Regions from separate parts of the Bradyrhizobium sp. WSM2793 genome, predicted to be linked through region 1. Evidence: predicted binding sites of a transcription regulator. Region 1 holds the regulator's gene; the other holds the start of a gene.
What was found. The regulator HrcA, encoded in region 1, represses chaperone genes, less so after heat shock. The targets are predictions, from matches to a motif close to GTTAGCACTCNCNNNNNGNGAGTGCTAAC.
Positions count from the first base shown of each region.

Region 2: a site for HrcA is predicted at 2,036-2,064, ahead of groES (co-chaperone GroES). Genes of this name have one in related genera too.

Region 1 is NZ_KB902851.1:120,877-125,263, reverse strand. Features, by position in the region: gene hemW (radical SAM family heme chaperone HemW) at 1-348, opposite strand, end outside; gene rdgB (RdgB/HAM1 family non-canonical purine NTP pyrophosphatase) at 365-1,000, opposite strand; gene rph (ribonuclease PH) at 1,012-1,725, opposite strand; gene hrcA (heat-inducible transcriptional repressor HrcA) at 1,908-2,996, shown strand; gene grpE (nucleotide exchange factor GrpE) at 3,093-3,710, shown strand; gene pncA (bifunctional nicotinamidase/pyrazinamidase) at 3,859-4,387, opposite strand, start outside.
Region 2 is NZ_KB902810.1:13,492-17,878, forward strand. Features, by position in the region: gene groL (chaperonin GroEL) at 1-1,500, opposite strand, end outside; gene groES (co-chaperone GroES) at 1,648-1,944, opposite strand; gene A3AS_RS0133780 (hypothetical protein) at 2,260-2,781, shown strand; gene A3AS_RS0133785 (protein phosphatase CheZ) at 2,972-3,757, opposite strand; gene A3AS_RS0133790 (L,D-transpeptidase) at 4,074-4,387, shown strand, end outside.

The DNA.
Region 1 (4,387 bases):
GACGCTGGTCGGATTCGCCTCCAGCGTCACCTCGACATCGCCGGCGACGGTCCAGTGCTTGCCGATCGCGTCGAGCACCGCGCCGACGGTTGCGGGCTGCATCAGCGAGGGCGTGCCGCCGCCGAGAAAGATCGAGGTGACTTCACGGCCGGGCGAGCGCTCGGCGGTGGCCGCGATCTCCTGCGCGAAGGCGGATGCGAAGCGCGCCTCGTCGATCGCGGCGTGACGGACATGGCTGTTGAAGTCGCAATAGGGACACTTCGACAGGCAGAACGGCCAGTGCACGTAGACGCCGAAGGCTGCGGATTCTTGTTTTGACGCGTTTTTCTGGCGCGAACCGGTATCCACTTCGCTCGAAAACGCTCTATCGCGGCTCAAGGCAGATCTCCGCCAGTTTCACGAAGGCGCGGGCGCGATGCGACAGGCCGAGGCCAAGCGGCGGCAGGCCGTGCTTCTCGATGCTCTCCATCTCGCCGAAGGTGCGATCATATCCGTCAGGCAGGAACATCGGATCGTAACCAAAACCGGCGGTGCCGCGCGGCGGCCAGACCAGCGTGCCGTCGACGCGCGCCTCGACCTCATCGAGATGATCGTCGGGCCAGGCGACGCAGAGCGCGGAGACGAAATGCGCCTTGCGCTTCTCCGGGGTCGTCGCGCCACGCTCCTGCAGCAGGCGTTCGATCTGTGCCATCGCCGCGTTGAAGTCTTTGCCTGGGCCGGCCCAGCGCGCGCTGTAGATGCCGGGCGCACCATCCAGTGCGTCGACCACGATGCCGGAATCGTCGGCAAAGGCAGGAAGCCTGGTCGCCTGCGCCGCCGCGATCGCCTTGATCGCGGCATTGCTGCGGAAATCATTGCCGGTCTCGTCCGGTTCGGCGAGGCCGAGCTCACCGGCCGACACCGCCTCGATGCCGTACGGCGCGAGCAGCTCCTTCATCTCGGCCAGCTTGCCGGGATTATGGGTGGCGATGACGAGCTTTCCGGTGATTCGGCGGTGCATGGGCCTATTGACTACGCCACAGCCAGTTTCTGCAAGTCCACGAGACGCGCGATACCTTTTTGCGCCAGGGCGATCAGCTTCAGGAACTCGTCCTGCGTGAACGGCTCGCGTTCCGCGGTGCCCTGCACCTCGATGATGCGGCCATCGCCGGTCATGACGAAATTGGCGTCGGTCTGGGCTTCCGAATCCTCGGCGTAGTCGAGATCGAGCACCGGCGTGCCGTTGTAGATGCCGCAGGAGATCGCGGCGACGTTGTCGCGCATCACGTTGGCCTTGATCATGTTGCGCGCCTTCATCCAGTTGATGCAATCGGCGAGCGCGACCCAGGCACCGGTGATCGAGGCCGTGCGCGTGCCGCCGTCGGCCTGGAGCACGTCGCAATCGACCGTGATCTGGCGCTCGCCGAGCGCTTCGAGATCGACGATGGTGCGAAGCGAGCGGCCGATCAGGCGCTGGATCTCGACGGTGCGGCCGCTCTGCTTGCCGGCGGAAGCCTCGCGGCGGGTGCGCTCGGAGGTCGCGCGCGGCAGCATGCCGTATTCAGCGGTGACCCAGCCGCGGCCCTGGCCCTTCAGCCACGGCGGCAGGCGATCTTCCAGCGTGGCGGTGACCAGCACATGGGTGTCGCCGAACTTCACCAGGCAGGAGCCTTCCGCATATTTGACCACGCCGCGCTCCAGCGTCACGGGGCGCAATTCGTCGGGCGCACGGCGGCTTGGCCGCATGGGAAATCCTCCAAAACTCGTCAGTATAGGGCTGTTCGCGGTGCTTGTAGGTGGGGTGAGTGTATGCGGCAAGGGGAAAGGACAAGGCTTTTTCACCCTCGGTTTTCCACCCTGCAAACGCGACGCTTGTCAGAACCCTCCTGGATGGACAAATTATGAGCATCTGAGAGGAGTTACCGTCTGTGGCCCATCACGATCCGATCCATCTGATCGCGCCGCGCGCAGGCCTCGCCCAGCTCAACGAGCGTTCTCGCGACATCTTTCGTCAAATTGTCGAAAGTTATCTCGCGACCGGCGAGCCGGTGGGCTCGCGCAATATCTCGCGCCTCATCGCCATGCCGCTATCGCCGGCCTCGGTCCGCAACGTCATGGCCGATCTGGAACAGCTCGGTCTGATCTACGCCCCGCACACCTCCGCCGGCCGGCTGCCGACGGAACTCGGGCTGCGTTTCTTTGTCGATGCCCTGATGCAGGTCGGCGACCTCAACGAGGCCGAGCGTCAATCGATCCAGAGCCAACTCACCTCCGTCGGCCAGGCCCAATCGGTCGAGGCAGCGCTGGACCAGGCGCTGACGCGGCTGTCCGGCCTGACGCGGGCCGCCGCGGTGGTGCTGACGCCGAAATCCAATGCGCGGCTGAAGCATATCGAATTCGTCCGGCTGGAACCCGAGAGGGCGCTGGTGATCCTGGTCGGTGAGGACGGCCAGGTTGAAAACCGCGTGCTGTCGCTACCCCCCGGAGTTCCCTCCTCGGCAATCACCGAGGCCGGCAATTTCCTCAATGCGCGCATCCGTGGCCGCACCCTGGCCGAGGCGCGGCTCGAGCTCGAGACGGCACTTGGACAGGCCCGCGCCGAGCTCGATCAGCTTGCACAGAAGGTGATTTCCGCCGGCATCGCCAGCTGGTCCGGCGGCGAGAACGAGGATCGCCAGCTCATCGTCCGCGGCCACGCCAATCTGCTCGAAGACCTGCACGCGCTGGAGGATCTGGAACGGGTGCGCCTGCTGTTCGACGATCTCGAGACCAAGCGCGGCGTGATCGACCTGCTGGGGCGCGCCGAGACCGCCGAGGGCGTGCGCATCTTCATCGGCAGCGAGAACAAGCTGTTTTCGCTCTCGGGGTCCTCCACCATCATCTCGCCGTATCGGGATGCCGCCGGCCATATCGTCGGCGTTCTGGGCGTGATCGGGCCGACACGGCTGAATTATGCCCGTGTGATCCCGACCGTGGACTACGCCGCCCGCATCGTCAGCCGCCTTTTGGGAGGCTGACCGGCGTTTCCGCCGATCACGGGCGCTTGATTTTCGGCGCTTTAGGCACGATATCCGGGCCAACAATCCCTGGAAACGAGTTCGAGATTAGAGCCGATGACCGAGCAAGACCGGCAACCAGAAGACACGACTGCAGCGACCGGCGAGCCCGTGGTGTCAAAACCCTACATCATGCCCGACGATCCCGAGCCCGGCTCGGTGGAGTTGTTGCAAAAGGAAGCCGCCGAGGCGCGCGACCGCATGTTGCGGACGCTGGCCGAGATGGAGAATCTGCGCAAGCGCACCACCAAGGAGGTCGCTGACGCCCGGCTCTACGGCATCACCGGCTTTGCCCGCGACGTGCTCGACATCGCGGACAATCTCCAGCGCGCGCTCGATGCCGTCCCGGCCGAGGCCCGCGCCGCGGCCGATCCCGGCCTGATCGCGCTGATCGAGGGCGTCGAGCTCACCGAGCGTTCGCTGCTCAACGCGCTGGAAAAGCACGGCGTCAAGAAGCTCGATCCGCAGGGCCAGAAGTTCGACCCGAACTTCCACCAGGCGATGTACGAAGTGCCCGATGCGTCGGTGCCGTCGGGCACCGTGGTGCAGATCATGCAGGCCGGCTACACCATCGGCGAGCGCGTGCTGCGCCCGGCCTTGGTCGGTGTCGCCAAGGGCGGCGCGAAGGCGGCGGCCGCGGCGAACAACAACGAGTCGAGCGGCGCGGCGAATTGAGTTTCAGACCCTCATGGTGAGGAGCCGCGCGTTTGCGCGGCGTCTCGAACCATGAAGGCCAAGATGTAACGGCGGGGCCTGCATCCTTCGAGACGCGCGCGAAGAAGCGTGCTCCTCAGGATGAGGGTCTGACAGTGTCGCGCGTGTCCTACGCGCTCACCGCGATATCCGCGGACTGAATCCGCTTCACGCCGGCCTTGGCCATATCGGCCCAGGCTTTTGCCAGCGAGCCCTGATTGTCGATGCCGCGGCAGGCGTCTTCCACCACATAGACCTCGAAGCCAGCCTTGCGCGCGTCGAGCGCGGTCCAGGCAACGCAGAAATCCGTCGCCAGCCCTGCGACGAAGACGCGCTTGATCTTGCGCCCCTTGAGATAGCCGGCAAGTCCGGTCGAGGTCTTGCCGTCGGCTTCGAGGAAGGCCGAATAGCTGTCGACGTCCTTGTGAAAGCCCTTGCGGATGATCAGCTCGGCGTGCGGGATTGCAAGGTCCTTCGAGAGCGAAGCGCCGTCGGTGCCCTGCACACAATGGTCGGGCCACAGCACCTGCTTGCCGTAGGGAAGGTCGACGGTCTCGAACGGCTTCTTGCCGGAATGCACCGACGCAAACGAGATGTGGCCCGGCGTGTGCCAGTCCTGCGTCATCACCACGTTGGCAAACGCCTTCGAGATCTTGTTG
Region 2 (4,387 bases), on a different contig from region 1:
CACCTTGGCGGGATCGATGATGCCCTTCTCGACCATGTCGACATAGTCCTCGTTCTGGGCGTCGAAGCCGAAGGTCTCGGACTTGTTCTCCAGGATCTTGCCGACGACGATCGAGCCTTCCACGCCCGCGTTCTCGGAGATTTGGCGGATCGGAGCTTCCAGCGCCTTCAGCACGATGTTGATGCCGGCCTGGACGTCGGCATTGGCGTTGGTGAGACGGCCCACCGCCTTCTTGGCGCGCAGCAGCGCGACGCCGCCGCCGGGGACGATGCCTTCCTGCACCGCGGCGCGGGTGGCGTTGAGGGCGTCCTCGACGCGGTCCTTCTTCTCCTTGACCTCGATCTCGGTGGCGCCGCCGACGCGGATCACCGCGACGCCGCCGGCCAGCTTGGCGAGGCGCTCCTGGAGCTTCTCACGGTCGTAGTCCGAGGTGGTCTCCTCGATCTGCGCCTTGATCTGGCCGACACGGGCCTCGATATCCGGCTTCTTGCCGGCGCCCTTCACGATCGTGGTGTTCTCCTTGTCGATCACGACCTTGCCGGCGCGGCCCAGCATCTTCACCGTGACGTTCTCGAGCTTCATGCCGAGGTCCTCGGAAATGAGCTGGCCGCCGGTGAGGATGGCGAGGTCCTCGAGCATTGCCTTGCGGCGATCGCCGAAGCCCGGCGCCTTGACGGCGGCGACCTTGAGGCCGCCGCGGAGGCGGTTGACGACCAGGGTGGCCAGCGCCTCGCCCTCGACGTCCTCGGCGATGATGACGAGCGGCTTGCCCGACTGCACCACGGCTTCCAGCACCGGAAGCATGGCCTGCAGGCCCGAGAGCTTCTTCTCGTGCAGGAGGATGTAGGCATCCTCGAGTTCGGCGGTCATCTTCTCGGGGTTGGTGACGAAGTAGGGGCTGAGATAGCCGCGGTCGAACTTCATGCCCTCGACGATGTCGACTTCGGTGTCGAGCGACTTGTTCTCTTCGACGGTGATGACGCCTTCGTTGCCGACCTTCTGCATCGCCTGGGCGATCATCTTGCCGATGGCGGCATCGCCGTTGGCGGAGATGGTGCCGACCTGGGCGACCTCGGAGGAGGCGGCGACCGGCTTGGCGCGCTTCTCGATGTCCTTGATGACCGCAGCAACCGCGCTGTCGATGCCGCGCTTGAGGTCCATCGGGTTCATGCCGGCGGCAACGGCCTTGGCGCCTTCGCGCACGATGGCCTGGGCCAGCACGGTTGCGGTGGTGGTGCCGTCACCGGCGAGGTCGTTGGTCTTGGAGGCGACCTCACGCACCATCTGGGCGCCCATGTTCTCGAACTTGTCCTCGAGCTCGATCTCCTTGGCGACGGTGACGCCGTCCTTGGTGATGCGGGGTGCGCCGAAGCTCTTCTCGATGACGACGTTGCGGCCCTTCGGGCCGAGCGTCACCTTGACGGCGTTGGCAAGAACGTCGACGCCGCGCAGCATGCGATCGCGCGCGTCTCCGGAAAACTTGACGTCTTTGGCAGCCATTTTAGCAATCCCTCGTGTGTGGTGATGTGTCTGCCGCTCGCCCGTCGCATCAATTCCGGGATTCGTGGACCGAACCCGGCGGAATGATGGATGCCCGGATCGCCTGGATCCGGGCATGACATTCAGCGGCTGTTCAGGCGGATGGCCTTAGGCCAGTACGCCCATGATGTCCGACTCCTTCATGATCAGGAGCTCTTCGTTGTCGATCTTGACCTCGGTGCCCGACCATTTGCCGAACAGCACGCGGTCGCCGACCTTGAGGTCGATCGGGGTCAGCTTGCCGGTCTCGTCACGGCCGCCGGGGCCGACGGCGACGACCTCGCCCTGGGACGGCTTTTCCTTGGCGCTGTCCGGAATGATGATGCCGCCCTTGGTCTTTTCCTCGGCGTCGATACGTTTGACCACGACACGGTCATGCAGCGGACGAAATTTGGATTTAGCCATGACGTTTCCCTTTGGAGGCTCGCTTCGGAAGTAGTGAAGTGGGTGGGGCGGCGCTTCCGTCCGCCCCCTATCCCGAGGATCGAACGGCGTGCTTAGCAATCGGGCTTTCCGAGTGCTAATAGTGGGCCCGGAAATATGGCTTGGCCGCGATCCTGTCAAGCAAAGGTGGTTAAGCGATTGGTGAGGCGGATATAGGATGGTGGCACTGGAAACTTGTTCGGGGCGCCGACGTATTAAAGGACGTCATTGCTCCGGCAGCGGTTTTGCGCTTGGCTGCAGGAGGGGTGCGGCCATGGTCTTGTTCGGGGGAATGCCATGATCAGTTCAGCTCACGCGCGCACGGTTGCCAATCTGGCCGCCGCCTCTTGTCTGGCGCTGCTGCTGGGCGCCTGCGGCGGCGGCATGAGCCTGCCGTCCTTCTCGTCGTCCTCGCCGCCGCCCGAAGCCGAGCCGGGCGTCGCGCCCGAAATGCCTGCGACCATTCGCGCCGACGAGATCGTCGGCCGCTGGGGCCTCGCCTCGTTCCAGAACCCGGCCGACCGCGCCCGCACCGAGGCTGCCGCCCGGGCCCAGTGCAAAAATCCCTACGTGATCACCGCCGGCTCCTCCGGCGGCGTGATCATGCATCTGGCCGACCAGGCGACGCCGCAGGAGCTGCGGCTGAAGGGCTCGCCGAGCGGCAAGAACTACATCGGACCGGCCGGTCCGACCCCCGGCGAGCAGGACCGCGAAATCATCTCCTTCGACGGCCGCGTCCTGATCACCCGCTTCATCGACAAGGACGCCGCCACCCGCTACGGCAACATGGTCTACGTCCGCTGCGCGCCGCGGGCGTAGCTTCTCGCCTACGTCATGCTCCGCGACAGCGGGGCATCCAGTACGCCGCGGCTTCTCGGTTCAATCACTGCTGCCTCTGGAATACTGGATCGTCCGGTCAAGCCGGACGATGACAGCGGAGAGGATGGTCCCAAAAAGCAAAAACGCCGGCCAAAGGCCGGCGTTTTGTTTTTCTCTATCTGGCGTCCGCTCAGTCGAACAGCGCGTCGATGTCGTCCTGCGAGGCGTGGCCGACGTCGCCGGCGAGCTTGGGGCCGTTGAGAAGCTTGTCGTCCTCGCTGCGATTGTCGACCGGCGGCACGACGTGGGACTTGATGGCGTCGACGCCGCCCCAGATCTCCATCATCGCATTGATGTGCTGCTCGATGAACTTCATCGTGGTCATGACCTTGCTGATGCGCTGGCCGGTCAGGTCCTGGAAGTTGCAGGCCTCGAAGATCGAGATGACGCGTTCCTGAATGTCGTCGGCGAGCCGCTTCTGCTGGTCGATCGAGTCCACCTTGGACATTGCGCTGGCGGCCTGGTCGATCGATTCCGCGGCTTCGAGGATCTGCTGGGTCGCCTGCTCGGTGCCGCCGACCACCGCGCCGAGCTCGCCATTGACCTTGGCCATTTCGCCGCCGTCAAAGCTCTTGCCGTGCAGCGTTGCGATTTCGCGCTTGGTGCGGTCGATGGCGTCATGGATGAGGTCGAGCTCGACCTTCAGCTTTTCGCACTGCTCGATCTGGGCCCGATAGGTTTCGAGCATGGTACGAGCCTCGGAGAGCTCGTGGGCGGTGGAGGCGTCGATCGCCGCCATGGCTGCGCTGCCGGACAAGGGCAAGGGCGCAGCGCCTTTCGCCATCTGTGCACGGATCGCACGTAGCTCGGCCATGATCTCGCTATGCATCGGGATTGCCTCTTCGGTTACGTCCAAAATCGGCATCTCGCCACCAGCGATATCCTCGACGCGAAAACGTTTGCGGTGAACAGCCATCAGGATACTCCCCCCACCTCACTCACGCGTCTTTGTAGGCAGAAGCGATTTAACACGAAGTTCACGGCAGGAACTGTTGTGCGGCTGCGCGCGACGGCGCGCAAAGAAGCGATTAACCATGCGCGTGCGGCGTTCATCGAAAATAAACGCTGATCGCCAAATTGCCCCGCTGCTGACGACGTGGTGAATCCAAACGCTGTTTCTGTTTACCAAACAAAACGGCTTTTGCCTTTTATTGACCACGTCGAGGGGCGCGGACCAGCCATCAGCTCTCCACGGCGCATGTGATCTAGACGAAACAGTACAGAGTACGTCGATGTTCAAGAAAATGTCTGTCGCGCTGCTCGGCAGCGCTTGCACCTTCATTGCCGGCGTAAACAGCGCCAGCGCCTTCGACAATTCGGTGCCGAACGATCCGCCCGCGGTGCTCTACCAGCCGCAGGTGCCGCCGGCGCCGGTGCGCGTCGCCTCCAATGCGAACATGGGCGGCGGCTTCATCGAGTTCCTGTTCGGCGACGGTCCCGGCCGTGGTCCGGCCTACGCGCCCGAGCGGCCGGTCTATCAACAGCAGCCCGGCTATTACGACCAGCGCCGCCTGCCGCCGATGGGCGAGCCGCAGCAGGGTGGATA